Regions from separate parts of the Kitasatospora sp. NPDC097643 genome, predicted to be linked through region 1. Evidence: riboswitches for the same ligand, from Rfam matches in the RefSeq annotation. Region 1 holds a riboswitch; each other region holds the start of a gene.

Region 1 (7,530 bases):
ATGGTGAGCAGCTCGGGCCCGCCCTCCTCAAGGGGGCGCACGACGAGCGTGTCCTCGATCCGGACGCCGCCCTTGCCCGGGAGGTGGACCCCTGGGCCGACGGTGACCGGCACGCGGCTGTCCAGTTTACCCATGTCCGACGGACCGAGGCGCGGCGCCTCCCGGATCTCCAGCCCGATGCCGTGCCCCACCGGGTGCGGGGAGAGCTCGGAGTGGCCGGCCGCCTCCAGGATCTGCCGCGCGGCCCGGTCGGGCACGCACTGCTCGACACCCGGCCCGAGCGCCTCCCGGCCGGCCCGCTGGGCCCGGAACACCAGCCGGTGCAGCTCGACCTGCCAGGGCGCGGGGGCCGCGCCGATCACGAAGGTCCGGGCGGTGGAGACCCCGTAGCCGCGGTACTGGGCACCCATCACCACGGTGAGGAAGTCGCCCTCCTCCACCCGGCGGTCGGTCGGCTGGTGGGCGGGCTGGCCGGAGTGGCTGCCGGTGCCGACGGACACCGGGAAGGCCGCCCGGTCGGCGCCGTGGTCGATCATCCGGCGCTCCAGCTCCATCGCCAGGTGCCGCTCGGTGCGGCCGACCAGGATCGACTCCAGCAGCTCGCCGAGCGCCTGGTCGGCGATCTCGGCGGCGATCCGCAGGTCGGCGATCTCGTGCTCGTCCTTGACCACCCGCAGCCGCTCGACCACCTGGCCCAGGTCGGCCAGCCGGACGCCCTCGGCGAGGCCCGCGACCGCCCGGTGCCGACTGACGGTGAGGTCGTGCTCCTCCACCGCCAGGTCCGAGACCCCCAGCCGCGCCGCCGCGGCGGCGGCCGCGAGGGCGGTGTCCGCCCCGGCCGACACCGGGACCTGCGTGACGTCCGCGGCGATCAGGTGTTCCCCGGTGTCGTCCGGCGGCAGGTCGTCCGGCAGCGCCAGCAGCACCCGCTCCCGGGTCAGCAGCAGCGTGGCGCCGCAGGGCGCGCAGCCGGTGAGGTACCGCACGTTCGCGGCCCGGGTGATCAGCGCCGCATCGGCCCCGGCCGCACTGCAGTGCTCCCTCACACGCTCCCGCCGGCCCGCGTACGCATCAGACATGCGTCGAGCCTACGAAGCCCCACCCCGATCCGCCCGCCGAGCGCCCCCGACTGAGCGCGCTCCCGCCTCCACACGCCCTCCCCCACGCCCGCGCGCCACCCGGGAATGACCGCGGCGGAGCCGGCGTTGAGGGCAAGTGAAAACGACATCCATTTCGGTGTACGGTTCGAGCTCGGCCCCGAACCAGCACCGCACACCCCGGGAGGACCCATGGCCCGCAGCGAACTGCGCCCCGTCGTCAAGCTCCGCTCCACCGCCGGCACCGGCTTCACCTACGTGACCCGGAAGAACCGCCGCAACGACCCGGACCGCATCGTCCTGCGCAAGTACGACCCGGTCGCCGGCCGGCACGTCGACTTCCGCGAGGAGCGCTGAGCCCCGGACACGCGAACGGCGCCACCCCCAGCCCGGGGCGGCGCCGTTCGTCGCGTTCGAGGCTCAGCGCGGCGGCGGGACGGAGACCACCATGGTCAGCCGCAGCACCGCGCCGCCCGCGTTGCGGTAGGCGTGCGGGTGCGCGGCGTCGAAGGAGACGGTGTTGCCGGCCGGCACCACGTGCTCGCGTTCGCCGTGCACCAGGGTCAGCTCCCCCTGCTCGACCCGGATGATCTCCATCGTCCCCACCGGGTGCGCCTCCGCGGAGTACCCTTCGCCGGGCTCCATCCGCCAGGCCCACAGCTCCAGCGGCCCGGGCGCCTCGACCCCGTTGAGCAGGGTGCCGGTGCCGCCGGACGGCCCGGTCCACAGCGGGACGGCCTGCTCCTCGGGCACGATCCGCACCCCCGGCCCCTCCTCGTAGTCGAGCAGCCGCGCGATCGAGACGCCGAGCGCGTCGGCCAGCCGGACGACGGTGGCCACGCTGGGGTTGGTGCGGTCCTGCTCGATCTGGACGATCATGCCGCGGCTGACGCCGGAGCGGGCGGCGAGGGCGTCCAGGGTGTGGCCGCGCTCGGCGCGCAGCCTCCGGAGGTTCCGGGCGAGGGCCTGGGAGACGAGATCGGGGTCCGGCACGCGGGCAGTCCTTGAAGTCCTCGGTGCGAAATGGTCACGGCAAAGTGCAAAATCTTGTTCGATAAGTTCAGTTCAGTGCACTACGCTGCCATCCCGGCAACAAAGTCCACCCGACTGTACTGCGGAGTGCATTGTGCTGTCCTCACTTCCCCCCTGCCCTGCCGGCGCGCTCCGGTGACCGCCGTCCTCGCCCTCAGTGCCAGCCTGCTCTGGGGCGTGGCCGACTTCGGCGGCGGCGTGCTCGCCCGGCGGCTGCCCGCGCTCACCGTGGTGGTCGTCTCCCAACTGATGGCGGCCGCCGTCCTGCTGCTCGCCGTGCTCGCCACCGGCAGCTGGACCGACGCCTCCCCCGCCCTCTGGTACGCCGTCGCCGCCGGGGTGATCGGCCCGTTCGCCATCCTCGCCTTCTACCGGGCGCTGGCACTCGGGCCGATGGGCGTGGTCTCCCCGCTGACCACCGTCGGCATCGCGGTGCCGGTCGGCGTCGGGCTCGCGCTCGGCGACCGGCCCGGCCTGCCCCAGCTCGCCGGGATCGCGGTGGCCCTGGCCGGTGTGGTGCTGGCCGCCGGGCCCGAGCGCGGCGGTCCGACGGCCGCCCGCAAGGCGCTGCTGCTCACCCTGGGCGCCGCCTTCGGCTTCGGCTCGTGCATGGCGCTGATCGCCCACGCCACCACCGGCGGGCTGCTGCTCGCGCTCTGCGTCCAGCGGCTCTGCAACGTCGCCGTCGGCGGCACCACGCTGCTGGTCACGCTGCGCGGCGCGCGGCCCGCCGGCCTGCTGCCCCGGCTGCGGGCCGGGCTGCCCGCCCTCACCGCGGTCGGCCTGGCCGACGTCGCCGCCAACGGCGTCTACGCGCTGGCCTCGAACGGCGGCTCGGCGGCCGCCGCCGCCGTGCTCGCCTCGCTCTACCCCGTGGTCACCGCACTGATGGCGCGCGGGGTGCTCAAGGAGCGGTTGCGCCCGGTCCAGGTGGTCGGCGCCGGGCTCGCCGTGGCGGGGACACTGCTGCTCGCCGCCTCCTGACCGACGGTCACTGCTCGGCCGGCGCCCAGCGCTTCTCGACCCCGGCCAGCTTCCAGTAGCCGATCGCCACCGCCCAGACCACCACGAACAGCCCGGCGATCGCGTAGCCGACGTTGTCCAGCGAGATGTCCGCGATCCAGCCGCTGACCGGGTCGCTCAGACCGAGCTTTTCGTGCAGCACGGTGACCAGCTCGATGGTGCCGATGATGAACGCCACCGCGATCGACAGCCCGGTGATGGTCAGGTTGTAGTAGACCTTCCGCACCGGGTTGGAGAACGCCCACTGGTAGGCGAAGTTCATGAACGTCCCGTCCAGCGTGTCGAACAGGCTCATCCCGGCCGCGAACAGCAGCGGCAGGCAGGCGATCGCGTACCAGGGCAGCCCGGAGGCCGCGCCCGAACCGGCCATCACCATCAGGGTGACCTCGGTCGCGGTGTCGAAGCCCAGGCCGAGCACCATGCCCACCGGGAACATCTGCCCCGGCCGGGTGATCGACTTCGTCGCCCGGTTCAGCACCCGGGCCATGAAGCCGCGCGAGTCGAGGTGCTGCTCCAGCTCCGCCTCGTCGTACTGCCCGGCCCGCATCGCCCGGAACACCTTCAGGATGCCCAGCAGCGCGGCCAGGTTGAGCGCGCCGATCAGGTAGAGGAAGACGCCGGAGGTGCTGGTGCCGATCATGCCGAGCCACTTGTGCGTGGTCGACTCGTCGTCCATCAGGGTGTCGGCCAGCTGAGCGCCGCCCGCCACCAGGGCGGCCATGATGACCACCATCGAGGAGTGTCCGAGGGCGAACCAGAAGCCCACCGAGACCGGCCGCTTGCCGTCCGCCATCAGCTTGCGGGTGGTGTTGTCGATCACCGCGATGTGGTCGGCGTCGAAGGCGTGCCGCATACCGAGGGTGTACGCGGTGATACCCAGGCCCACCCCGAAGACCTGGGTACCCACCGCGTAGTTCCGGGGCGCGACCAGGAAGATGAGCGTCCCGAAGGCCACCACGTGCATGGCCAGGATCACCCCCATCAACCCGGCCGTGCGGAGGGTGTCCTCGCGCTTCCAGCGGAAGGACGGCAGGACGGACGACGTCGCCGCGGCCGTGGGGGCCGCGGTTTCGGGCAGGGTCATCTCGGGATCACGCTCCAGCACCTCGTGGAAAGACGGTCGTGAGATGCCGTGGCCGGTCTCCTGGCTCCCGGGGATCCGTACCCGCCTTCCCAGGCGCGCGAGGCGCCCAGTGGCGTCGTGGGTACGGACGGACTCCATCGCTGCCGATGGCCCCGGTCACAGTGGCGAGGGCCGCTCCGGACTGGGACCCCTGAGGGTCCGTCACCGGTCTTCCCGAGCACCACGGCGGGCAACACCGTAGGGGTGCGGAGCAGGCCGGTGCAAGGCTGCACACCTGCGCAGGTGTTCAGGATCACAGCCCCTGGCCTGCAAGAATGTCCCCATGCATCTCGTACCGGCCGACCGCGCGGACCACCGCACCATCGACGGGCACCGGGTCTGCGAGGCCATCGCCGCCATCGGCGACACCGCGCACGTCCGGTCCTGGTCCGAGCGGTTCTCCCTGCTCGCCGACCCCGGCCGGCTGGCCCTGCTGCTCGCGCTGCACCGGGCCGGCCCGCTCGCCGTCACCGACCTCGCCGTCGCCACCGGCATGCGCGACCCCGCCGTCTCCCAGGCGCTGCGGCTGCTGCGCACGGCCGGCGTGGTCACCGGCGACAAGGACGGACGAGTGGTGCGCTACCGGCTCGTGGACGAGGCCATGCGCCCCCTGCTGGACGAGTGCACCGCCGCCGAACACCACGAGCCGGTCACCGGGCCCACCGCGGCGGCCGGCTGACCGACACTCGGGAAACGCACCCCGGGGCGGCACCCCGGATGAGTACGATCATGGTGTGCCGTCCCGCCCCCACGCCTGGCCCGCCGACCGTTGGAACACCCGACCGGTCAAGGCCCGCGTGCTGGCGGTCGCCCGCACCCTCACCTCGGCCACCCGCGTCCTGGACGTCCTCACCCTGCTGAACCCCGACGGCATCGCCCGGTACTTCACCGTCAACCCCGGCTCCGCCTTCGCCGACCGCGCCCTGGACGACTACGTCCGCGGACTGCCCGGCTTCACCGTGCTGGACTGGGAGGACGCCGTCCGGCACCGCTTCGACCTGGCCGTCGCCTGCGCCGTCCACTCCTCCATGCACCGCCTGGACGCCCGCCTGGTCGTCCTCCCGCACGGCGCCGGCTACAACCGGCTGGTGACCGAGTCCACCGGCGACACGGTCAGCGCCGCCGGCCTCTCCCGCAACGAACTCACCCACCGCGGGCGGGTGTTCGTGGACGTCCTCGGCCTCTCCCACCCCGAGCAGCTGGACCGCCTGCGGGTCTCCTGCCCCGAGGCCGTGGACGTCGCCCGGGTGGTCGGCGACCCGTGCTTCGACCGGATGCTGCGCAGCCACCGCTCCCGCGACGCCTACCGCGCCGCGCTCGGCGCCGTCGACGGCCGACGGCTCGTCGTCGTCAACTCCACCTGGAGCGAGCACTCGTTATTCGGCCGCCACCCCGACCTGCCGCAACGCCTGGTCCGCCGGCTCCCCGCCGACGAGTACACCGTGGCCGTCGTCCTGCACCCCAACATCTGGAGCCGGCACGACCCCGAGGCCCTGCTCGACAGCGCCCGCCGGATGGGCCTGCGCCTGATCCCGCCCCACCAGGGCTGGCAGGCCGCCCTGGTCGCCGCCGACTGCCTGATCGGCGACCACGGCTCGGTCTCCGTCTACGGCGCCGCCCTGCAACGGCCCACCGTGCTCGTCGCCACCGGCGCCGCCGAACTCGACCCGCACTCCCCCAGCCACGCCTTCGGCCAGGCCGCACCCGTGCTCGACCCCGACGGCGACCTCGCCGCCCAGCTCGAACTGGCCCTCGCCCAGGACCCGGCCGACCTGCGCGGGATCACCGACCGTTCGCTCGCCCGGCGCGGCGAATCCGCCCGGGTGCTGCGCCCGTTGCTCTACTCCTTCCTGGACCGGCTGGACGAACCCACCGACGAGCCGCTCCTGCCGCCCTACCCCAGGCCCGACCCGCGCCCCGGCAGCACCGACCGGCCCACGGCCTACGACGTCGAGGGCAAGAGCGAGGGCACCGAGGTCAGCCTGCGGCGCTACCCCTTCGACCCGAACGACCACACCCCGCGCGGCTTCCACGCGCTCGCCGACGAGTACCCCGGCGACGCCCTGCGCTACACCGCCGAGGTCCTCGCCCGCACCGAGGCGCACGCCGAGCGCCCCGCCGCACGCTGGCTCGTCGACACCGCCGCCGAACTCCCCGGCCTCGCCGTCGCGGTGGCCGCCCTCGGCCCGGCCCGCCACCTCCTCCGGTTGCGCACCGGCCTGCTGCTGGAGGCCCGCGCCGAACCCGCCTGGGGAGCCCCCGAACCCGCCCTCGACCCGCTGCTGCTCGGCAGCGCCGTCGCCCAGTGGCTCACCTACGGCGGCGACCCGGCCGCCCTGCCCGCCCACGGCCTCACCGTCCGCACCGGCGAGCACCGCACCCGGGTGTCCTTCACCACCGGGCCTTCCTAGGGCCTGTCCTCAAGCTCCCGCAGCCGCGCCCGGCTGCGCTCCGCCAGCGCCTCGTCGCCCAACTCCTCCGCGAGGCCGACGAGCAGGGTGTGCGCCTGGGCCTCCTTCGCGTACTGGCTCCGCTCCCCGGCCTGCCGGGCGCAGTCCTCGGCATGGGCGACGGCGTGGTCGAGCTGCCCCAGGGCACGGTGGGCCCGGGCGCGGACCAGCGGCAGCTTCATCAGCATGTCGTCGTCACCGGTGTCCACGGCCCGGACGGTGGCCGCCTCCAGTACGGTCAGCCCCTCCTCCGGACGGCCGTCGGCGATCAGCGCCTGCGCCAGGTTGTAGCTCTGCACGATCTCGCCGTGGTCGTCACCCCGGTTGTCCGCCAGGGCCAGCGTGAACCGCTGCACCGCCTCGCCCGGGCGGCCGTCGGCCAGGCAGAGCAGGCCGTCGGTCTCGTGGAGCACCCCCGCCACCCTCCGGTCCGCCACCAGTGGCAGCTGCTCCGAGGCCAGTGCCAGCTGCTCGGCGGCGAGCCGGTACTCCTTGCGCTCGAAGCGGGCGCGGGCGAGCTGGTTGCGCATCCGGACCACGGCGTCCGGCCGGTTGTCCCACTGGGCCGACTCGATGCCGCGCTCGTGGGTCGCGATCCAGTCCTGGTAGAGCTTGCGTCCGTGGTACAGCGGCCAGAGCGACTCGCAGAGCCGCCACACCTCGCCGTGCCAGCCCTGCTGGGCCGCGGCCTCCACCACCGCGCGCAGGTCGGCCCGTTCGGCGTACAGCCACTCCAGAGCCGTCGCATCCGAGGCGAAACCGGGCAGTCCCTCGCCGCCGTCCTCCTGGAGCCGCAGCCGCGCGC
Region 2 (7,530 bases), on a different contig from region 1:
CCGGGCGAGGTGACGCCGTACGTCCTGGACGACAGCAACAGCGCCCAACTCGCCCAGATGGCCGTGGACTTCGAGTTCGTGTACGGCACCCGCAACAAGCTCGGCTGGTTCAAGAAGGCCGGCAACCTGCAGTTCGGCTTCCGCAACTCCGACAGCGAGTACATCCTCATCCTGGACGCCGACTTCGCGCCCCGGCCGGACCTGCTGAACGAGCTGCTCCCCTACATGGCGGCCGACCCGAAGCTCGGCATCGTCCAATCTCCCCAGTTCTTCCGCATCCTCGACACCCAGAACTGGATCGAGCGCGGCGCCGGCGCCGTCCAGGAGCTCTTCTACCGGACCGTCCAGGTCTCCCGGCAGCGCAACGACGGCGCGATCTGCGTGGGCAGCTGCGCCGTGTACCGACGGGCGGCGCTGGAGCAGAACGGCGGCACCACGCTGATCGGGCACTCCGAGGACGTGCACACCGGCTTCGACCTGCGCCGCCTCGGCTGGGACCTCCAGTACGTCCCGATCGCCCTGGCGACCGGCGTCTGCCCGGACAACATCGGCGCCTTCTTCAACCAGCAGTACCGCTGGTGCACCGGGTCGATGAGCCTGCTCGGCAGCCGGAAGTTCTGGGAGACCAAGCTGAAGCCGGTCACCCGGGCCTGCTACCTGTCCGGGTTCTTCTACTACATCCACACGGCCCTGTTCACCCTCGTCTCCCCGCTCATCCCCATTGTGCTGGTGCTGACCAGGCCCGACCTCATCCACTGGCAGAACACCCTGCTGGTACTGCCCGGCCTGCTCTACGCGACCGTCGTCTTCCCGCTCTGGCACCGCAACCCGTACCGGCTGGAGGCCTGGGCCGCCCGCATGATGTACGGCTGGGCGCACGTCTTCGCCATCTGGGACATCCTGCGCCGCAACCGGATGGCCTGGCAGCCGACCGGCTCCAGCGGGGCGAAGAAGAACCGCACCCGGCGGTTCTGGACCGCCATGATCGCCTGGGGCGGCGGGACGGCCGTGCTCTGGGTCGGCCTCAGCATCTGGCGCATGCTCACCATGGGCCCGCTGAACTTCGCGCTCGTCCTCGCGTCCGGCCTCTTCTACGCCACCATCGTCGGCCGGGTCCTGGTCCAGCCGCGCCCCACGGAAGCTGCGTGATCACCATGCCCGCCCACCCCCGACGGGCCGCCCGGCTCCGCCGGCTGCGGCTCCCGCTGCTCACCGCCGCGCTGCTGCTCGCCACCGCCTGCGGGCCGGCCGACCCGGGCTTCGAGGCGATGGCGGCGGTGCCCGCCGCGCCGTCCACTCAGCCCGTGCCGTCCGGGTCCAAGGCCGCCGGCGGCACCCTCGGCCAGGCGCAGACCCAGGCGCCCAAGCCCAAGCCCGCCCCGACCGGCGTCCCGTACGACGTGACCCCGCTGCTCAAGCCCGAGCACAAGTACCTGGGCGCCGCGCTGCCGAACGTCCCCGCGACGATGGACGCGCTGCCCGGCTACACCACCACGATCGGCAAGCAGCCGAACGTGCTGGCCTTCTACGCCCACTGGGAGGGCGGCTTCGACACCGCCGGGGCCCGCCGGATCTACGACGCCGGGGCGCTGCCCTTCATGGCCTGGGAGCCGTACTCGCACTCGCTCGCCGACATCGCTGCCGGCGACACCGACGACTACGTGCGCGGCGTCGCCAAGGCCGTCGCCCGGCTCGACCAGCCCATCGCCATCAGCATCGCGCACGAGATGAACGGCGACTGGTACCCGTGGGGCCGGCAGGCCTCCAACGCCGCCGACTTCGTCGCGGCCTGGCGCCACGTCCACGACATCTTCGACAAGGCCGGCGCCACCAACGTCATCTGGGTCTGGAGCCCGAACATCACCGACCCCGCGCCCAACACCCGGCTCGCGCCGTACTACCCGGGCGACACCTACGTGGACTGGGCCGGCATGACCGGCTACTTCACCCGCTACGGCCCGAAGACCTTCGACACCCTGTACGGGCCCACGATGGCCGAGATCCGCGCCTTCACCAAGAAGCCCTTCTTCATCAGCGAGACCGCCTCCGAACAGGGCAAGCGCCAGCTCGCGGACATCGACCAGCTGTTCTCCGGGCTGGAGGCGCACGACGACGTCATCGGCTTCATCTGGTTCAACATCGTCAAGCGGGCGGACTGGCGCATCGAGGCCGTCCCGGAGACCCTCGCCGCCTTCAAGCACCGCGTGGCAGACCCCCGCTACGGCTTCGACATCCGGAACCCATGATGACCACCGAGCCCGAGTTCTCCCCCGCCTTCTCCCCCGCCGCGGCCGCCGACGTCCACCCCGACGACGAGCCCGTACCCGCCGCCCCCGAGCCCGACGACCAGGCCGTCGAGCTGGCGCCGTACACCATCCCCGAGGTCGCCGCGATCGGCTGGGACCCGGCCCCCAGCCCCCGCCGCCGCTGGATCGCCCGCGGCCTGCTGGCCGCCGTGCTGACCGTCCAGGCCGCGCTGTCGCTGCGCCTGCTGGCCGCCGCGCACCCCGACGAGGCGGTGGCGATGGTGGCCGGCCGCCAGCAGCTCTCCCACCTGCTCGACGGCGCCACCGTGACCACCGACCTGGTCGACCGGATCGCCGGCTCGCCCTGGCTCTACCCGCCGCTGGCCGGGGCGGCCGCCAACGCCGGCGGCGTCTTCGGCGCCCGGACGCTCAGCCTCGCCTTCGCCCTGGTCACCACGGTGCTCCTGTACTCGCTCACCCGCCGGCTCTTCAACGAGCGGGTCGCCATCTGCGGCATCGCCGCGTACGCGGTCGTGCAGTCCACCGTCGTGGTCGGCTACTACGCCGCCCCCGAGGCGCTCGCCGTGCTCCTGGTCGCCCTGGCGGCCTGGACGGTGGTGTTCACCGCCCGCCGCCCGGTGGCCCTGGTCCTGCTCGCCGCCCCGGCCGCCGCCCTGGCCGCCGCGGTCGCCTACTCGGCCGTGTTCGCGCTGCCCGCCCTGCTGGTGCTGGCCGTGGCCACCGCCTGGCCGCACCGGCGGCTCGGCCCGGCCCTGCTGCGCGGTCTGCTGCTGGCCGCCGCCACGGCCGGCGCCCTGCTGCCCTTCGGCCTGCTGGACGACGTCCTGACCTGGTCCCCCGGGCTCGGCCACGCCGCCCGCCCGTTCGGCGAGACCCTGCTGTACGTCGCCCAGTGGGGCGGCCTGTTCACCGTCCTCGCGGTGGCCGGCGCGATCGCCTACGTCCGGCGCGAGCAGCTGAACGAGTCGCCCGAGAACGGCGGCCTCACCGCCACCCGGGCCCAGCGCGCACTGCTGGGCCTGGCCCTGACCGCCACCGCGCTGCTCGTCCCGGCCGTCCACCTGGGGCTCGGCACCTCCCAGACGATGTTCCGGCACCTCGGGTACGGGCTGCTGCTCGCCACCCCGGTCGCCGGGATGGGGCTGACCCGGCTGGTCGGCGCGCACTTCCGCCACCCCCAGCTGGGCATCCTGGTCTGGGTCGCGCTGCTCGCGCTCGGCCTCGAACAGTCCTCCCTGCGCTACCAGAGCGGCCCCGACTCCGGCCGGCTGCTCGCGGTGCTGCGGCTGCACTCCACCCCGCAGGGCCGCTACCTCACCGAGGTCGACGGGCTCGCCGACTACTACCTGGTCGCCGTCGGCGCGCCCGGGCAGTGGGTCCCGGCGCGGCACGGCACCGACTACCGGGACGCCGCCGGGGTCCAGCACCACGGCGACGAGGGCAGCGCGGCCGCGATCCGGGACGGCCAGTACGCCATGGTCGTCCTCGACAGCACCGCGCCGAGCGCCACGGACCGGGCTCTGACGGCCGCGCTGGCCACCGCCGGGCACTACCGGCTGATCGCCCAGTTCACCTCCCCGACGGGCGACTCCAGCACCTACCGGGTCTACCTGAAGTACTGACCGGGGCCGGTCCGAAGGGCCGGCCCGGGCCTGCCTGAAGGGCTGGCCCAGGCCCGCCTGAAGGGCCGACCCAGGCCCGCCTGAAGGGCTGACCGGGCCGGTCTGAAGGCCTGACAGCCCGCCGGACCGGCCTCGGCACTCGACACGGCAGCCACTACATATGGTGCCGCCGCAGTCCCTCGCCACTACATGTATGCTCACTCCTGCTGTCGACGCAGGGGAACCCGGTGGGAGTCCGGGACTGCCCCGCAGCGGTGTGCGGGCGGCCCACCAGGCCGAGCCCGCGAGTCCGAGTACCTGCCGACGGCGTGCCACCCGGCCCTCCCGCAGAGGCCGCGCCAGCACGAGCAGTACCTTCCGGGCCTCGCGGGCGGGCCGGGGATGCCACCGTCGCGCGACGCGCTCCGCGTTCGCGCCATGCTCCCCTGCCCCGAACGGTCCGGTGCCCCGATCACCGCCGCCGATCGCCGCCAGGAGAGAGCGCCTTGACCACCGCTGCCTCAGCCACCCTGCCCACCCAGGGTTCCGGTACCGCCCCCGCCGACCCGACGGTCTCCGACCCCGGCGGCGCGCTGCTGCGGCTGCTCACCGACCGCAGCGTCGATCTCCCCCAGGTGGACCCCGGCCATGTCGCCGCCGCCGCGCTGCGCGGCCGCCACGCCGGCTCGGACTTCGCCGAGCTGCGCGGGCTGGCCGTGGACGCCGCCGCGTCGATGATCGCCGAGGACCCCCAGTACTCGAAGCTCGCCGCCCGCCTGCTCGCCCTGGAGATCGTGGACGAGGCGAACAGCCAGGGCGCGGTGTCCTTCGCCGCCTCGATCGCCGTCGGCCACGCCGAGGGCCTGATCGGCGACACCACCGCCGCCTTCGTCGCCAAGCACGCCGCCGCCCTCGACGCGCTGATCGACCCGCAGGGCGACGACCGCTTCGAGTACTTCGGCCTGCGCACCGTGCAGTCCCGCTACCTGCTGCGCCACCCGATCACCCGCAAGGTCGTCGAGACCCCGCAGCACTTCCTGCTCCGCGTCGCCTGTGGCCTGGCAGTCGGCGACACCGAGCAGTCCGTGGCCGAGGTCGCCGAGCTGTACCGCCTGATGAGCCGGCTGGAGTACCTGACCTCCTCGCCGACCCTGTTCAACTCCGGCACCCGGCACCCGCAGATGTCCAGCTGCTACCTGCTCGACTCGCCGCTGGACAACCTCGACTCGATCTACAACCGGTACGCGCAGATCGCCCGGCTGTCCAAGCACGCCGGCGGCATCGGCCTGTCCTACTCGCGCATCCGCTCGCGCGGCAGCCTGATCCGCGGCACCAACGGCAAGTCCAACGGCATCGTGCCGTTCCTGCGCACCCTCGACTCCTCGGTCGCCGCCGTCAACCAGGGCGGCCGCCGCAAGGGCGCGGCCTGCGTCTACCTGGAGACCTGGCACGCCGACATCGAGGAGTTCCTGGAGCTGCGCGACAACACCGGTGAGGAGGCGCGGCGCACCCACAACCTCAACCTGGCGCACTGGATCCCGGACGAGTTCATGCGCCGGGTCAACGCCAACGCCGACTGGTCGCTGTTCTCCCCGGCCGACGTGCCCGAGCTGGTCGACCTGTGGGGCGCCGACTTCGACGAGGCGTACCGCAAGGCCGAGCTGGCCGGCAAGGCCGTCCGCACCATCCCGGCGCAGACCCTGTACGCCCGGATGATGCGCACCCTCGCGCAGACCGGCAACGGCTGGATGACCTTCAAGGACGCCTCCAACCGGGCCGCCAACCAGACCGCGCTGCCGGGTCGCACGGTGCACTCGTCCAACCTGTGCACCGAGATCCTGGAGGTCACCGACGACTCCGAGACCGCCGTCTGCAACCTGGGGTCGGTCAACCTCGGTGCGCACGTGGCTGACGGGGCTTCGGCTGCGGACCTGCTCGGCGCGATGGACTGGGAGCGGCTGGACGCCACCGTGCGGACCGCCGTGACCTTCCTCGACCGCGTGGTGGACATCAACTTCTACCCGACGGTTGAGGCGGGCACCTCCAACTCGCGCTGGCGGCCGGTGGGCCTCGGCGTGATGGGCCTCCAGGACGTCTTCTTCAAGCTGCGGATCGACTTCGACTCCGCCGAGGCGAAGGCTCTCTCCACCCTCATCGCCGAGCGCATCATGCTCACCGCGTACGAGCGCTCCGCCGACCTGGCCGAGCAGCTCGGTCGCCACGAGGCGTACGGCGAGACCCGCGCGGCCCGCGGCGAGCTGCACATCGACCACTTCCCGTCCGCCGCGCCGCAGTGGGCCGACCGCTGGGCAGCGCTGCGGGTCCGGATCGCCGAGACCGGCCTGCGCAACTCGCTGCTGCTGGCCATCGCGCCGACGGCCACGATTGCGTCGATCGCCGGTGTGTACGAGTGCATCGAGCCGCAGGTGTCCAACCTGTTCAAGCGCGAGACGCTGAGCGGCGAGTTCCTCCAGGTCAACCCGTACCTGGTGCGCGAGCTCAAGGAGCTCGGCGTCTGGGACCAGCAGACCCGCGACGCGCTGCGCGACGCCAACGGCTCCGTCCAGGAGTTCACCTGGCTGCCGGAGGAGGTCCGTTCGCTGTACCGGACGGCCTGGGAGCTGCCGCAGCGCGCGCTGATCGACCTGGCCGCGGCGCGCATGCCGTACCTGGACCAGAGCCAGTCGCTGAACCTGTTCATGGCGGCGCCGACCATCGGCAAGCTCAGCTCGATGTACGCGTACGCGTGGAAGGTCGGTCTCAAGACCACCTACTACCTGCGCTCGCGCCCGGCCACCCGGATCGCCCAGGCCGCGTCGGGCGCCGCCCGCACCGCCGTGCCGGTTCCCGCCCCCACCATGACCCAGGCCGAACAGGACGCCATCGCCTGCTCCCTGGAGAACCCCGAGTCCTGCGAGGCCTGCCAGTAATGCCCCAGTCCGAAGACCGCAAGATGCTGCTCGACCCCGGCTTCGAGCTGACCCTGCGCCCGATGCGCTACCCGTCGTTCTACGACCGGTACCGGGACGCGATCAAGAACACCTGGACCGTGGAGGAGGTGGACCTGCACTCGGACGTCGCCGACCTGGCGAAGCTGAGCGAGGGCGAGCGCCACCTCATCGGCCGGCTGGTCGCGTTCTTCGCGACGGGCGACTCGATCGTCGCGAACAACGTGGTGCTGAGCCTCTACAAGCACATCAACTCCCCGGAGGCGCGGCTGTACCTGTCGCGCCAGCTGTTCGAGGAGGCCGTGCACGTCCAGTTCTACCTGACGCTGCTGGACACCTACCTGCCTGACCCGGAGGACCGCAACGCGGCCTTCGCCGCGGTGGAGAACATCCCCTCCATCCACCAGAAGGCCCAGTTCTGCTTCAAGTACATGAACGCGGTCGACCACATCGACTCGCTGCAGACGAAGGAGGACAGGCGGGCGTTCCTGCTCAACCTGATCTGCTTCGCCGCGTGTGTGGAGGGCCTGTTCTTCTACGGCGCCTTCGCCTATGTGTACTGGTTCCGTTCGCGCGGTCTGCTGCACGGTCTCGCGACCGGCACCAACTGGGTGTTCCGCGACGAGTCCATGCATATGGACTTCGCGTTCTCCGTGGTGGACACCGTCCGCGAGGAGGAGCCCGACCTCTTCGACGACGAGATGGCCAAGCAGG
Region 3 (7,530 bases), on a different contig from region 1:
GACTCCAGCCGGGCCGCGCCGACCTCCACCGAGGAGGTCGGCGGCAGCGCCAGCTCGGCGCCCGCGCCCCGGAAGGTGATCATGCCGATCTTGTCCCGCCGCTGGTAGGCGTCCATCAGCAGCGACAGCACGGCGCCCTTGACGGCGGTCATCCGCTGCCGGGCGGCCATCGAGCCGGAGGCGTCCACGACGAACAGCACCAGGTTGGACTCCCGCCCCTGGCGCACCTGTTCGCGGAAGTCGTCCTTGTGCAGCACCAGCGCCCGGGTGGCGCGCCCGCGCGCCACCTGGTGCGGCGCGGCGGCCTGGAGGGTGGCGGTCAGGTGCAGCCGGCTGAGCGTGCCCTGCGGGCGCCGGGCGCGGATGGTGTGCCCGCCGTCGGTCTCGGCGGGGGAGCGGCGGCCCTGTGCGCCGTGGCCGGTGCCGCGTACGGTGAACAGCTTCGTCCGGTACGGATCGCCGGCCGCGACCGGCGCCGACTCCCGTGCAGGGGAGGGGTGTTGGTCCGGTACGGGCTGCGGTGCGGGCTCCTCGGCGGCGTCGGAGGGCGCGGAGGCCTCCGGCCCGGCGGACGGCTCGGGCGCCCCGCCGCCGTCCGGGCCGCCGCCGTCGGGTCCGCCGCCGTCAGGACCGTCGCCGTCGCCGTCCCCGTCGGGCCCGTCGCCCTCCGGGCCGCCCTCGGGACCGTCCTCCGGCTCCGGCTCCGGCTCCGGCGAGGGCTCGGGCTCCGGCTCGCTCTGCGCGTGCTCCTCCAGAGTCCGGTCCAGCTGCTCCTCGTCCAGCCCCGGGGCGTCGAAGGGGTTGCGCCGGCGCCGGTGCGGCAGCGCCAGCTGGGCGGCCTTGCGGACGTCCTCCTCCAGCACCTCCGTGCGCCCGGCCCAGGCGGCCAGCGCCACCGCCGTGCGCGCCATCACGATGTCCGCGCGCAGCCCGTCCACCTCGAACGCCGCGCAGACGGCGGTGATCTGACGCAGCGCCACCTCGGTAAGCTCCACCTTGGGCAGCAACTCCCGTGCGGCGGTGATGTGTTCGGCGAGCGCCCGCTCGTCCTCGGCGTACCGCGCGGCGAAGCCGGTCGGATCGGCGTCGTAGCCGAGCCGGCGGCGGACCACCTCGGCGCGCTCGGCCGGATCCCGGGTGGCGGCGATCTCGACGGTCAGGCCGAAGCGGTCGAGCAGCTGCGGCCGCAGCTCGCCCTCCTCCGGGTTCATCGTGCCGACCAGCAGGAAGCGGGCGGCGTGCCGCACCGACACACCCTCGCGCTCGACGTACGAGCGGCCCATCGCGGCGGCGTCCAGCAGCAGGTCCACCACGTGGTCCTGGAGCAGGTTCACCTCGTCGATGTACAGCACGCCCCGGTGCGCCTTGGCCAGCAGCCCGGGCTCGTACGCCTTCACGCCCTCGGCGAGCGCCCGCTCCAGGTCGAGCGAGCCGACGATCCGGTCCTCGGCCACACCGACGGGCAACTCGACCAGCTGGGAGGGCCGTTGATGGCTCTCCGGAGCCGCGTGGCCGTCCGGGGTCAGGTGCGGCCCGTCCGGGCACTGCGGGTCCGGCGCGGCCGGGTCGCAGGCGAACCGGCAGCCGTCGACGGCGGCGATGGACGGCAGCAGCCCGGCCAGCGCGCGCACCATGGTCGACTTCGCGGTGCCCTTCTCGCCGCGCACCAGCACGCCGCCCACGGCCGGCGAGACCGCGTTCAGCAGCAGCCCGAGCCGCAGGTCGGCCATGCCGACGATCGCGGTGAACGGATAGCGGACGTCACTCATGCATTCTCCCCAGGTGCCCCGGGCGCCAGGAACGGCAGCGATCCGGCCGCCGGCACCCCGCCCTCGATCAGCTTCCACAGCGCGTCGGTGTCCGCGTGTTCCTCGATCAGGTCGCCGAGCCGGTCCAGGCGGGCCTCGCGGGCCTCGGCGAACGAGGTGTCCGGCGCCGGGACGAACGCCCGGCCGGCCAACCCGGCGACCTCGCGCAGGAGTTCACGGCGGAACCCGTCGTTCTCCAGCGCGCCGTGCCAGGTCGTGCCCCAGACCGAGCCGACCCGGCAGCCGTCCAGGAACGGCTCCCCGCCCTCCACGGCGACGACCCCGTGATGGATCTCGTACCCCACCACCCGCTGCCCGAAGGCCTCGCCGACCGGCCGCCCGAGCACCTTCTCGGCGCCGAAGCGGACGTGCGTCGGCAGCAGTCCGAGCGCGGAGACCTCACCCGCCTTCGACTCCACCTCGTCGACGATCCCGCGCGCCAGCATCTGGTAGCCGCCGCAGACCCCGAGGATCGGCAGCCCGGCCGCCGCCCGCGCCTTCAGCGCCGGCTCCAGCCCGCGCTCGCGCAGCCAGGCGAGGTCCGCCACGGTGGCCCGGGTGCCGGGCAGTACCACCAGGTCGGCGTCGGCCAGCTCCTCCGGCCGGGTGGCCCAGCGCACCAGCACGCCCGGCTCCTGCGCCAGCGCGTCCACGTCGGTGAAGTTGGACAGCCGGGGGAAGCGCACCACGGCCACCCGGAGCACGTCCGCCCCGAGCGGCCCGCGCCCCTCGGCACGGTCCACCACGGTGGTCAGGTCCAGCGAGTCCTCGGCGTCCAGCCACAGCCCCGGCAGCATCGGCAGGGTGCCGAGCACCGGACGGCCGGTCAGGTCGTGCAGCATGTCCAGCCCGGGCGCCAGCAGCCGCGCGTCGCCTCGGAACTTGTTGACGAACCAGCCCGCCACGTGCCGCTGGTCCTCCGCCGACAGCAGCGCCAGCGTCCCGTACATCGCCGCGAACACGCCGCCCCGGTCGATGTCGCCGACCACCACCACCGGCAGGCCGGCCGCGGTGGCCAGGCCCATGTTGGCGATGTCCCGGTCCCGCAGGTTGATCTCGGCGGGCGAGCCGGCGCCCTCGCAGACCACCACGTCGAACCGGCGGCGCAGGTCCGCCAGGCACTCCAGCGCCCGCTCCAGCAGGACGGGCTTGCGCTCGCGGTAGTCCAGCGCGCCGACCTCGGCGACCGGCCGGCCCAGCAGCACCACCTGGCTGCGGCCGTCCGCGCCCGGCTTGAGCAGCACCGGGTTCATCGCCGCCTCCGGCTCCACCCGGGCGGCCTGCGCCTGCATCGCCTGGGCCCGGCCGATCTCGGCGCCGTCGGCGGTGACGAAGGAGTTCAGCGACATGTTCTGCGCCTTGAACGGCGCGACGCTCACCCCCTGCCGCGCCAGCCAGCGGCAGATGCCCGCGGTGACCACGCTCTTGCCCGCGTCCGAGGTCGTCCCGGCGACCAGCAGCGCATTCGTCACGCCTTGCCCCTCCTCATCAACGCCCGGATCGCCAGGTGCCCCGCGACCGTCGTACCCAGCGCCAGCGCACCCACCCGCCGGGAGAGCGTGCAGGCCCGCTCGATGTCGTCCACCGTCACCGGCCGCAGCTCCGCGCCCAGGACGGGCCGGTGCTCGACCCGCTCCCCGTAATTCAACGTCCCGCCCAGCCGGACCCCGACCGCGCCGGCGAAGGCCGACTCCGCCTGGCCCGCGTTCGGGCTGGGGTGCGCCGAGCCGTCCCGCCGCCAGACCCGCCAGGCCGTCCGCGGCTCGGGCGCGGCGGCCACCGTCAGCAGCGCGGTCAGCCGGGCGCCCGGCCAGCCCGCCACGTCGTCCAGCCGGGCCGAGGCCCAGCCGAACCGGGCGTAGCGCGGTGAGCGGTGGCCGACCATCGCGTCCAGGGTGTTCACGGCGCGGAACGCCAGCAGCCCGGGCGTGCCCGCCAGGGCGCCCCAGGTCAGCGCGTTCACCACGGCGTCGGCGGTGTTCTCGGCCACCGACTCGACGACGGCGCGGGCGATCTGCTGCTCGTCCAGCGCGCTCGGGTCCCGTCCGCACAGGTGCGGCAGCCGCTCGCGCGCGGCCGCGAGGTCGCCCGCGGCGAGGGAACGGCCGATGGTGCGGGCCTCCCGGGTCAGCGAGGTGCCGCCGAGCACCGTCCAGGTCGCGGCGGCCGCCAGCGCGGCCCGGCCCAGCGGGCGCCGGCCCACCGTCCGCTCCAGGGCGACGGCCCCGGCCGCGACCGCGCCCACGCACAGCGCCGTGTACGCGGCGCCGGTCGCCCGGTCGTCCCGCCAGATCCGTCGTTCCAGCCTGCCCGCGGCGCTGCCGAAGACGGCCACCGGGTGGCCGCGGCGGGGATCGGCGAAGCGGGCGTCGGCGAGCGCCCCCGCGACGGCGCCCAGCGCGAACGCGGCGGCGCCGACCAGCGGGCGTGCGGCGGTCAGCGGGCGTGCTGCGGTCAACGAGCGCGCGGCCCAGCGGCTCGGGCGTCGAGTAGCGGGCCCGGTCCGGGCAGCCTGCATCGCGTGCGTGTCCTCACTCAGGGTCCGCGCCCTGGCTCGACGTAGCGGGGGCGAGAGTCTCCTGGCTTCCGGGTCCGACGCACCCCCGGGCCTTCCAGCGGCATCTGACGGCCCGCCGTGGCATCGTCCGAACGTGCTCCCCGGTGACAGTGGCGGGACCGCGCCGGACTCGCACCGGCTTCCTCTGCATGCCTCCGTTTGGCCCCAGGATCCCATCACGCGCCCGAACCGGGAGTCAACCGAGGTCACGGAGGGGTTGGTCACACGATGGGCGCCCGCCGGCGGGCCGGATCCGCCCCGTCACTACCTCCGATCCCTGCGCCCGCAGGGGCATGACACCCTGTGCGATCGTCCAGCCGTCCGGAGGAACCTCCAGGGCCGCTTCGTGTGTTCGGCGGCTGGGGCCCCCGTCCACCGGCACCTACCGTTCGTTCCCATGCGACGCAGACAGCCCCCCGCCCTGCCGCCGGTGCCGTTCTCGCCCGCGGCCGCCCGCGCCCACCGGGCCGGCCTCGGCCTGACCCCCGAGCAGGTCGCCGAGGGCATGGCCGCCCACGGCGTCCGGCTGCTGCCCCACCACGTCCTCGCCTGGGAGAGCGGCGAGCTGCGCCCCACCGAGGAGGAGTTCATCGCCCTCGCCCGGGCGCTCTGGTGCCCGGCCGCCCAGCTCATGGGCGTCCGCCCGGCCCGGCTGCGCGACCACCGGGTCGCCCGCGAACTCGGCCAGGAGGCTGCCGCCCGTCGCATCGGCGTCGGCCTGGCCACCTACCAGCAGGCCGAACTCACCGGGAAGTGGGACGGCGACGAGGACCAGACCCACGCCCTCGCCCAGGTGCTCGGTCTGCGGCTGAGCGAGCTCGTCGAGGTGACGGGCCGTCGCGAGGCCCTCGACCAGCGGCTGCGCCAGTGCGTCGACGGCCGCTGGCAGGCCCAGCTCCGGGCCGTCGCCCGGATCGTGCCGGTGCACCAGGACGACCTCGCCGCCGTCCTGACGGTGCTCCAGCAGGAGAACCAGGTCTCCTCCCACTGGGGCGCCGGCGGCTGGGGCTCCCCGGCGCCCGCCGCCCGGCCCGAACCGGCACGGGAGCAGTCGCTCGCCGAACGGTTCTGGGAACTCCTCGGCCGGGCCCAGACCGACATCCCGGTCTGAGTCGCGGTCCGGTCGTCCCCCTGGTCGTGGTCCGGTCGTTCCCCCGTCGTGACCCGGACGGCCCAGCCCGGTGGCCCGCCGCCCGGCCCGCCGGTGAACTGGTGATCGAACGCCGTCCGGTCCGCCACCACCAGAGCGGGGCCGCCGAACAGAGCGGGGAAGCGATATGCGTTGGGGAACCGCGGCCGTCGTGGCGGCCGCCGCCGTCGGCGCCGGAGCCGCCATCCTGGTCATCGGCCGCCGGGCCTCCGAACGGATCGTCCACCCGGGGACCGCCGTCAAGGAGTCCGGAACCGGAACCGGATCCGGACCCGTCCTGATCCAGAGCCTGGGTGCCGGGCGGCTCACCTTCACCCCGCGCGCGGCCAGCCTGCGCCCCGGCCGCTGGGCCGTCGAATGGGAGGGTGGCGGCCACGCCGTCGTCGAGGACATCCTGCACAGCGACGAGCAGGGCGTCACCCGCCGCCTCGTCCGCGCCGACCGGGGCACCCTCGCCGCCGGCACCGAGGTCCGCTTCACCCCCTGGGTCCACCTCGGCGACCCCACCGAGGCCCTCGGCCTCCGCTACACCGAGACCACCGTCGACGGCGAACTCGGCGCCCTTCCCGCCTGGTACCTCGACGGCAAACGCGGCACCTGGGTGATCCTGGTGCACGGCCCCGGCGCCGACCGGCAGCAGACCCTCCCCGTCCTGCCCGTCCTCGACCGGCTCGCCCTGCCCGCCCTCGCCGTCACCTACCGCGGCGACCACGGCGCCCCCGCCTCCCCGGACGGGCTCAGCCACTTCGGCGAGACCGAATGGCGCGACGTCGAGGCGGCCGTCCGACTCGCCCTCGACAGCGGCGCCGGCCGGGTCGTCCTGTACGGCTGGTCCCTCGGCGCCACCATGGTCCTACAGACGGCGGCCCGCTCCGCCTGGGCTCACGCGATCAGGGGGATCGTCCTCGACTCACCTGTCCTCGACCTCCCCGCCACCGCCCGCCGCGGCGCCACCCGGGCCGGCTACACCGGCGCCGCCGCCGAACTCGGCGCCCTCGCCGCGGCCGGCCGCACCGGCGTCGACCTGGCCGACTTCACCCGCATCGCCGAAGGCACCGACCTGCGCGTCCCCACCCTCCTCCTGCACAGCCCCGACGACCCGCTCGCCCCCTTCGCCGCGGCCGAACACCTCGCCACCGCCCGCCCCGACGTGGTAAGCCTCCACCCCTTCCCCGGCGCCGACCACGCCGCCCTCTGGAACTCCGCCCCCGCCCCCTACACCGAACTCCTCCGCCGCTGGCTCACCCCGCTCCTCTGACCCCCACCCGGGCCCCGGCCCCGACGCCCGCCCGGGGCCCGGCTCCCAGGTCCCAGGCCCCGGCTTCCGCCCTGGCCCGGCTCCCACCCCCACCTCTGCCCGAGCCCCCAACCCGGCCCCACCCCTCACTCCCTGCCTCCCGCCCTTCTGCCCGCCCCCGCCTCCCCGGCGGGGGCGGGCAGGCGCGGCCCACGTGGGGGTGGCGGCTGTGGGTTGGTTGGGTCGGGTGGTGTGGGTGTCTGTGGGTGTCTCGGGTGTCCGCCCGCCCCGGCCTGTCCGGCGGGGCGGGCGGGAGAAGCCTGCGGTGGCGTATCCAGCCGGGCAGCCCGTCCCGCCTCCCCGGCGGGGCCGGCCGGTGAGGCCCGTACCGGGGCGCCACGGGTGGGCGGGCCGCCCATCCCGCCTCCCCGGAGCAGAGAGCCCGAGGCACGTTTTGGACACGGAGGGTGACCAGCCGGTGCGCCAGCGTGAGAGGTGGATCCGGCCCCGACTCGGCCTGGCATGTGCCCGCCATACGTTTCCGGCCAGGCGGTTTGCCTCTGTTGCCCGATCTTGCGGAGGTGCCGCCACCGGCGGCCCGGGCGTACGGCCAACCGGATGTGACAGAAGGCCGGTGCAAGGGGAAGACTGCTCGACGTGACGTCTCGGAACCCGCGCGACCGTGATGCCCCGCTCCAGCCGACGATCGGTACCGGTGCGACGGTGACCCGTCTGCCCGGTACGGCCCACCGGCCCGCCGGCGCGAGGTCTGGAGGGC
Region 4 (7,530 bases), on a different contig from region 1:
ACACCTGGCCCACGCCATCCGCCAGGCCGTCGAGGATCCGACCCACCGCACCCGGGCGGTGGCGGCGGCTGGTTTGGTGGCGCGGGAGGACGGGGCTGACCGGGTTGCGGAGGTGGTTGACCGCATGTGTTGACCCTGAGAGGGCGGTGCGTGACGGGAGCGTTTGTGTGGCCGCGCTGGTGAGGTGGCTCCGTAGGGCGGCTCCGCTCGGATGGTGGAGGTGGTTGGGCGCTTGTGTCGACCCCGAGGGGACGACGGTCGGTGGGGGCAGGGGGCGTTGGTGGAACCGCCGTGTGGAATGAGAGTGCCGCTGGTCAGAGTTGACGCCTGATCTGCCGGGCCAGTCCTTCGAAGAAGTCCTGGAGGTCGGAAGCGGCCAGGTCGAACTGGTCGGACCACGAGGCGGTGGTGGACCGCCAGACGCGGCCGGAGCCGGACAGGGCGAAGAGGTGGCCGCCGCCGTCGCTGGCGAATACCAGGGCAGGCTCCTCCCCGGGGATCTGGATGGCTCCGTACTCGCGGAAGTGACCGGCGACCGTGGTGGCCGGGTGGACGAAGTAGCCGTTGTCCACGTCGGGCAGGGAGACCTCGCGGATCACCCAGTACATCGTCGTCAGGTCCGAGGGGATCGGCGTCAGTTCTACGAGCGCCTCCGTGGCCTTGTGGCTCTCGTCCGTTGCTCGGGTGACCACGTTCTGGCCCGGCGGGAAGCCGTGCCGGGCCTCGAAGGAGGCCGCCAGTTCCAGGAGAGCCGTGTCCGCTTGCTGGCACCAGCCGCGCACCCACTCGGCTTCGAGCCGTTCACCGGCCACGATGGACCTCCTCAGCCGCTCAGGGGACGTGCCCTCCGTGGGCCCCGAGGACGATACATGGGCCCTCACCGGACGCTGTCGTCGGAGGGCCGGCCGAAGGTGGCGGCGATGACGGTGGGGAGGTCGGCGGGTGGGATGGTGGTGCGCAGGTCGGCGAGGACGGGGAGGTCGAGTTCCAGGCGCCAGGCGTCGTCGGGCCCCTTGTCACGCTGCGCGGGCGATCATCACTGGTTGGAAGAAGCCGGTGCGGGCGGGCGGTTCCCAGCTGACGGAGGTGAAGCCGGCCTCGGTGGCGAAGGCGGTCAACTGGGCCTGGGTGAGGGCCCAGTAGGTGGAGCGGTGGACGTCGACCTGCCACTGGTCGGTGGGGCCGGTGTCGTCTGGGGCGGACAGCTGGAACAGCTCCAGGTCGTACCGCTCGCCGTCCTCGTGCCACTGCCAGAGCTGGAAGATGACGGACCGCCGGCTGTCGTGTTCGGCGGTCTGCGGCGGGGTCGCGGTCGGGCGGTGCCGGCGCAACTCGTCGTAGGGGCGGGTGGAGAGCAGGAGGAGCCCGCCGCTGCGCAGGGTGCGGCGCATGGCGGTGAGGGCGGCGCGGACGTCGGCGGCGGTGAGCAGGTGGGGGAGAGCGTTGTCGGCGCACACGACGACGTCGAAGGAGCCGTCGGTGAAGGGGAGTTGACGCATGTCGGCGGCCGCGACGGGTAACTGGAGGCCGCGTCGGGCGGCCTCGGCGGCTGCGCGGGCGACTGCCACCGGGCTGAGGTCGGTGCCGGTGACCCGGTGGCCCCGGGCGGCGAGCCCGATCGCCTGGGTGCCGATGCCGCAGGCGCAGTCGAGCACGTCGAGGGGTGCGTCGAGGGGTGCTTCGGAGGGCGTTCGGGAGGTCGCGTGGGAGGGCTCGTCCCCGAGTCGGCTGCGGATCAGGGCGTCGAGGGCGGCGCCCTGCCGGGCGACGGAGGCGTTCCAGTCCGGGTAGAGGAGGTGGTACCCGGCCGCGAACGCGTCGTAGAACCGACCGACGCCGGAGGAGGAGTGGGTCATGGCGTCGAGGACTCCACGGGTGAGGGGACGCGGGCTCTGAGCCTCCGCAGGTTGCACGAGGCCGCGAGCTGCTCGGCCCATTCCTCCGGCCAGAGCCCGTGGGCGTCGGCGTGGCTGCCCGCCTCGCGGGTCAGGGCGCGCAGCAGGGCGGGGCTGTAGACGCCCTGGACGCGGAAGTTCTCCAGGTGGCGCAGGTTGGTGACGAGGGTGACGTAGCGGCGGCCGTTGCCCCGGTGTCGGCCGGCCACGATCACCTGTCCGTCACCGAAGTCCCAGCGGGGCACGGCGATCCACAGCTTGGCGCCTGGTGCGAAGTGTCGCAGGCCGCGCTGGAGGTCGAGGCCGTCCGGCCCGTGCGCCGTCTCCTGCGCGACGTTGGCGACCAGGCAGAGGCCGTAGGCCTCGGTCTGCTCACCCTCCGACGGGATCGTCCGGTTCGTCATGGCGCTATCCTCGCGGAGCTCAAGATGGGCTGGACAGTGGTTTTCCGAGCGGACGGGTGGTGCGGCGTGGAGCGGTTGCGGGAGGATGATCCGTTGGGCGGGATGCGGCCGCTGCTGGAGGCGGGCGACGCCGTGCTGGGGTACGAGCCGGGCGGGCCGGAGGACGGCTTCGCGGACCACTGCTGGGTGTTGCACTCGATGTACGTGGGCGGGGAGCGGGTGCGCTGGGCCGATGTGCTGGCGGAGTCCGGCCGACGGCTCGCGGACTGGCCGTCCACCCTGTCGACGCGGGTGTTCGGCCCCGGGGTGCGGCCGGACGGCGTCGACTACCCGGACAGCGGCGAGCCCGACCGGGCGTGCCTGGAGCGGCTGGTGCAGATCCTGGCCCGGCACAGCGCCGAGGGCCCGGCGACGGAGTGCTACTGGGCGCAGGCGGCGATCGAGGACCTGGGGGATCCGGTCCCGGCGCACCGGGGCCGGCTGGCGGAGGCGGTGGCGCACCACGACGCCTGCCGGGGACCGGCCCGCTCGACCGGTCTGGCGTTCCCCGCCCACTGGTGGCCGCTGGACCGTTCCTGGTTCGTCCTCTCCGACTGGGACCTGAGCGCCACCGAGGTGTTCGGCTCGGAGGCGCTGATCGCGGACCTGCTGGCCGACGGCGAGCTGGAGGCCGTCCGCCATCCGCGCATCGCGGAGGCACCGCCCAGCCGGGCCGGGTGGCCGGTGTGATCGACCTGCCCCAGGGCTCCTGGTGGGACTGGGACGTCTGGTCGTGGTGCCCGGGCGAGCTGAGGCTGGCCGCCGGTTACGACCTGGCGTACCACCACGGCCTGGAGCTGGTGTTCGCCGACCCGCTGTACGTCCGCTGCCCGGCGGCCTTCCAGGATCCGGTGTTCCGCGCGCCGACGCCGCAGGAGCGAAGGCTGGTCGAGCGGCAGTGCGGCGAGCCGCCGGGTGTGCTGGTGGCCTTCGAGGCGGACGGCGCAGGCACGGAGCCGGCGAGCGGCCTGATCGCGGCGGGCAGTCTGGCCGTGGTCGTGGGAACGGTGCTGCGGTACGGAGGCGGTTGAGGCGGCCGCTCCGGGGAGAAAAACGGGTGGCCGGGCGGGCGCGACGGCACCATGATGCGGGCATGCGCACCTTCGAGGAACTGATCGCCGAGGCCGAGGCGGCGTCCGTGGACGGCTGGGACTTCTCCTGGCTGGACGGGCGCGCCACCGAACAGCGCCCGTCCTGGGGCTACCAGCGGCTGCTGGGCGAACGCCTGGCGCACGTCGAGGCGGCGCTGGACCTGCAGACGGGCGGCGGCGAGGTGCTGGCCGGGGCGGTACGGGCCGGCGGGATGCCGCGCACGATGGCCGCCACCGAGTCCTGGCCGCCGAACGTGGCGCGCGCCACCGGGCTGCTGCACCCGCTGGGCGCGGTCGTGGTGGCGGCCGCGGACGAGCCGCCGCTGCCGTTCGCCGACGCGGCCTTTGACCTGGTCAGCAGCCGGCACCCGGTGAAGCCCTGGTGGGCGGAGATCGCCCGGGTGCTGCGGCCGGGCGGCAGCTACTTCGCCCAGCACGTCGGGCCGGCCTCCGTCTTCGAGCTGGTGGAGTACTTCCTCGGCCCGCTGCCCGAGGCCCGCGAGGGCCGCCGCCCCGAGATCGAGAGCGCGGACGCGCGGGCCGCCGGGCTGGAGGTGGTGGACCTGCGCTCGGAGCGGCTGCGGATGGAGTTCTTCGACATCGGCGCGGTGGTGTACTTCCTGCGCAAGGTGATCTGGATGGTGCCGGGCTTCACCGTCGACGCGTACCGGGAGCGGCTGCGCGAGCTCGACGAGCAGATCCGCACCCAGGGCCCGTTCGTCGCGCACTCGGCCCGCTTCCTGATCGAGGCGCGCAGGTAGATCGACCCTGCCGCGCACGCCCGACACCTCGACGCGCACCTGACCGTCGGCCGGGTCACGCGGACGCGTTTCGTGGTTTCCGCGTCAGTTCGCGTTGCCTGCCCCTAAGCTGACCGGGCAGCTGGTTCGCCCTGTCCGCCAGGCAGGCGCGTCGCAAGAGGGAACCCGGTGGGAATCCGGGACTGCCCCGCAGCGGTGAGCGGGAACGACCGCCGTCATACGCACTGGGCCCGACCGGGCCTGGGAAGCGACGGCCAGTAGGTGTCCGCCCTTCACAGGGTGGGCGTGCCCGCGAGTCCGAAGACCTGCCCGCTGCCCGCCCGCGGACCATCCGCGCGCGGATATCCGGTGACCTCGAGGGCGGGTCGGCGACCACACCAGGCGGATCAGGCACGCATGTCCACGGCGGCCGCCGTCCGGTTCGTCATCCCTTCGCGCCCTCCTCCCGTCCCCGGGTACTTGAGGAGAAAGACTCGCGAAGGAGAGTCCCTTGACCACGAAGTCCGCAGCCGCGGCAACCCTCGCCACCGCGTACGGCTACCCCCGCCAGGGCCGGGGCCGGGAGCTCAAGAAGGCCATCGAGGGGTACTGGAAGGGCACGGTCACTGCCGGGGCGCTGCTGGCCACGGCCGCCGACCTGCGCCGTGCGAACTGGCGGCAGCTCGCCGACTCCGGCATCGAGGAGGTCCCGACCGGTGACTTCTCGCTGTACGACCACGTGCTGGACACCACGGTCGCCGTCGGCGCGATCCCGGCCCGGCACCGGGACGCGGTCGAGGCCGACGCGCTGGACGGGTACTTCGCCATGGCGCGCGGCACCCAGGAGGTGGCGCCGCTGGAGATGACCAAGTGGTTCGACACCAACTACCACTATCTGGTCCCGGAGTTGGGGCCGGACACGGTCTTCGCGGCGAGCCCGGCCAAGGCGGTCGGCGAGCTCAGGGAGGCCCTGGCGCTCGGCCACGACGCCCGGCCCGTACTGGTCGGCCCCGTCACCTACCTGCTGCTCGCCAAGCCGGCGCCCGGTGTGGACGAGGACTTCCAGCCGATCACGTTGCTGGACCGGCTGCTGCCCGTTTACGCGCAGTTGCTCGCCGACCTCAAGGCCGCCGGAGCCACCTGGGTCCAGTTGGACGAACCCGCCTTGGTGCAGGACCGCACCCCGGCCGAACTGGGTGCCGCGGCCCGCGCCTACCGCGACCTCGGGGCGCTCGCCGACCGGCCGCAGCTGCTGGTCGCGAGCTACTTCGATCGCCTCGGTGACGCCCTGCCGGTGCTCGCCAAGGCCCCGGTCGAGGGCCTGGCACTGGACTTCACGGGCCCGGCCGCCGCCAACCTGGACGACCTCGCCGCCGTCGGCGGGCTGCCCGGCAAGCGGCTGGTGGCCGGGGTGATCGACGGGCGCAACGTCTGGATCAATGACCTGGAGAAGTCACTGGCCACCCTGGCGACCCTGCTCGGCCTCGCCGACCGGGTCGACGTCGCCCAGTCCTGCTCCCTCCTGCACGTGCCGATCGACGCCACGCTCGAACGCGACATCGATCCGCAGATCGCCCGCTGGCTGGCCTTCGCCAGGCAGAAGGCCGCCGAGACGGCACTGCTGGCCCGCGGCCTGCGCGAGGGCACCGGCGCGATCACCGCCGAACTCGCCGCGAACCGCGCCGACCTGGCCTCCCGAGCCCACTCGCCGATCACCCGCGACCCGGCCGTCCGGGCCCGCGCCGCCGCCGTCACCGCGGACGACGCCCGCCGGGCCCAGCCCTACCCTGTCAGGGCCGAGGCCCAGCGCGCCCGGCTCGGCCTGCCGCTGCTGCCGACCACCACCATCGGCTCCTTCCCGCAGACCGGCGAACTGCGCATCGCCCGAGCTGATCTGACGGCGGGTCGGATCGGTGCGGAGGCGTACCGCGAGCGGATGGAGGCCGAGGTCCGCGAGGTCATCGCCTACCAGGAGAAGGCCGGACTGGACGTGCTGGTGCACGGCGAGCCCGAACGCAACGACATGGTCCAGTACTTCGCCGAGCAGCTCACCGGCTACCTGGCCACCCGGCACGGCTGGGTGCAGTCCTACGGCACCCGGTACGTGCGGCCGCCGGTCCTCGCCGGGGACATCTCCCGGTCGCACCCGATGACGGTGGACTGGTTCCGCTACGCCCAGGGCCTGACCGACCGCCCGGTCAAGGGCATGCTCACCGGCCCGGTCACCATGCTCGCCTGGTCCTTCGTCCGTGACGACCAGCCGCTCGCCGACACCGCCCGCCAGGTCGCCCTCGCGCTGCGCGACGAGGTCACCGACCTGGAGGCCGCGGGTGCCGCGGTCGTCCAGGTGGACGAGCCGGCCCTGCGCGAGACCCTCCCGCTGCGGGCCGCCGGGCGCCCCGCCTACCTGGACTGGGCCACCGAGGCCTTCCGCCTCGCCACCTCCAGCGTCCGCGCCGACACCCAGATCCACACCCACATGTGCTACGCCGAGTTCGGCGCGATCATGACGGCGATCGACGACCTCGACGCGGACGTCATCTCCCTGGAGGCCGCCCGCTCCCACATGGAGGTCGCCGGCGAACTGGCCGCGGCCGGCTACCCGCGCGAGGTCGGCCCGGGCGTCTGGGATATCCACTCCCCGCGCGTCCCGAGCACCGAGGAGGCGGTCGCCCTGCTGCGCGCCGGCCTCGCCGCGATCCCGGCCGAGCGGCTCTGGGTCAACCCCGACTGCGGGCTGAAGACCCGCGCCTGGCCGGAGACCCGCGTCTCCCTGGACAGCCTGGTCGCCGCCGCTCGCCACCTGCGCGAGGAACTCGCCGGCTGACACGCTGACATGGGATCAAGGGGCAGGCACGGTGACACGCACCGTGCCTGCCCCGGTGGCCCGCCCTTCGTCGAGGATCTCGCCGTGGAGGTCGGCCGCCGTCGTGACCGAGAGGGTCACAGATGAGCAGGAGGCCAGCGCCGCGCCGTTCCCGTTCGCGGATGTGACGGTGGCCCGGCCCGTGTGACGGGGCCGGGCCACTGGCGAGGCGTGCTCGGTCAGGCTGCCCGGTGGGTGTGGAAGCCGCGACCGGTCTTGCGGCCGAGGAGGCCGGCCTCGACCATGCGGGAGAGCAGCGGGGGCGGTGCGAAGAGCGGCTCCTTGTACTCGTCGTACATCGACCGGGCGATCGCCTCGACGGTGTCCAGGCCGATCAGGTCGGCGAGTTGGAGCGGGCCCATCGGGTGGGCGCAGCCGTGGACCATGCCGGCGTCGATGTCCTCGGGGCTGGCGTGCCCGGCCTCGGCCATCCGGATCGCGGACAGCAGGTACGGCACGAGCAGGGCGTTGACGAGGAAGCCCGCGCGGTCCCGG

Evidence for each region. A riboswitch is a leader RNA that binds a small molecule or an ion and turns the genes downstream of it on or off. The one in region 1 is predicted to bind cobalamin.
Region 2: another riboswitch for cobalamin. It lies ahead of ABTY15_RS04225 (ribonucleoside-diphosphate reductase subunit alpha); the one in region 1 lies ahead of nicT (Nickel transporter NicT).
Region 3: another riboswitch for cobalamin. It lies ahead of ABTY15_RS07470 (cobalamin biosynthesis protein); the one in region 1 lies ahead of nicT (Nickel transporter NicT).
Region 4: another riboswitch for cobalamin. It lies ahead of metE (5-methyltetrahydropteroyltriglutamate--homocysteine S-methyltransferase); the one in region 1 lies ahead of nicT (Nickel transporter NicT).

The regions. Positions count from the first base shown of each region.
Region 1 covers NZ_JBEOSA010000055.1:43,765-51,294, forward strand. The annotation lists gene ABTY15_RS28980 (M24 family metallopeptidase) at 1-1,079, opposite strand, end outside; gene rpmG (50S ribosomal protein L33) at 1,290-1,454, shown strand; gene ABTY15_RS28990 (helix-turn-helix domain-containing protein) at 1,518-2,090, opposite strand; gene ABTY15_RS28995 (EamA family transporter) at 2,265-3,113, shown strand; gene nicT (Nickel transporter NicT) at 3,121-4,236, opposite strand; cobalamin riboswitch at 4,270-4,476, opposite strand; gene ABTY15_RS29005 (ArsR/SmtB family transcription factor) at 4,559-4,954, shown strand; gene ABTY15_RS29010 (CDP-glycerol glycerophosphotransferase family protein) at 5,010-6,686, shown strand; gene ABTY15_RS29015 (AAA family ATPase) at 6,683-7,530, opposite strand, start outside.
Region 2 covers NZ_JBEOSA010000004.1:8,109-15,638, reverse strand. The annotation lists gene ABTY15_RS04240 (glycosyltransferase family 2 protein) at 1-1,149, shown strand, start outside; gene ABTY15_RS04235 (glycoside hydrolase family 26 protein) at 1,155-2,246, shown strand; gene ABTY15_RS04230 (glycosyltransferase family 39 protein) at 2,246-3,889, shown strand; cobalamin riboswitch at 4,079-4,208, shown strand; gene ABTY15_RS04225 (ribonucleoside-diphosphate reductase subunit alpha) at 4,399-6,798, shown strand; gene ABTY15_RS04220 (ribonucleotide-diphosphate reductase subunit beta) at 6,798-7,530, shown strand, end outside.
Region 3 covers NZ_JBEOSA010000007.1:128,819-136,348, forward strand. The annotation lists gene ABTY15_RS07460 (putative cobaltochelatase) at 1-1,769, opposite strand, end outside; gene ABTY15_RS07465 (cobyric acid synthase) at 1,766-3,280, opposite strand; gene ABTY15_RS07470 (cobalamin biosynthesis protein) at 3,277-4,266, opposite strand; cobalamin riboswitch at 4,382-4,510, opposite strand; gene ABTY15_RS07475 (helix-turn-helix domain-containing protein) at 4,763-5,476, shown strand; gene ABTY15_RS07480 (alpha/beta hydrolase) at 5,643-6,773, shown strand.
Region 4 covers NZ_JBEOSA010000045.1:35,605-43,134, reverse strand. The annotation lists gene ABTY15_RS25725 (glycosyltransferase) at 1-133, shown strand, start outside; gene ABTY15_RS25720 (hypothetical protein) at 315-812, opposite strand; gene ABTY15_RS25715 (class I SAM-dependent methyltransferase) at 1,017-1,856, opposite strand; gene ABTY15_RS25710 (hypothetical protein) at 1,853-2,299, opposite strand; gene ABTY15_RS25705 (hypothetical protein) at 2,393-3,028, shown strand; gene ABTY15_RS25700 (hypothetical protein) at 3,025-3,369, shown strand; gene ABTY15_RS25695 (methyltransferase domain-containing protein) at 3,432-4,190, shown strand; cobalamin riboswitch at 4,296-4,517, shown strand; gene metE (5-methyltetrahydropteroyltriglutamate--homocysteine S-methyltransferase) at 4,681-6,996, shown strand; gene ABTY15_RS25685 (3-hydroxybutyryl-CoA dehydrogenase) at 7,215-7,530, opposite strand, start outside.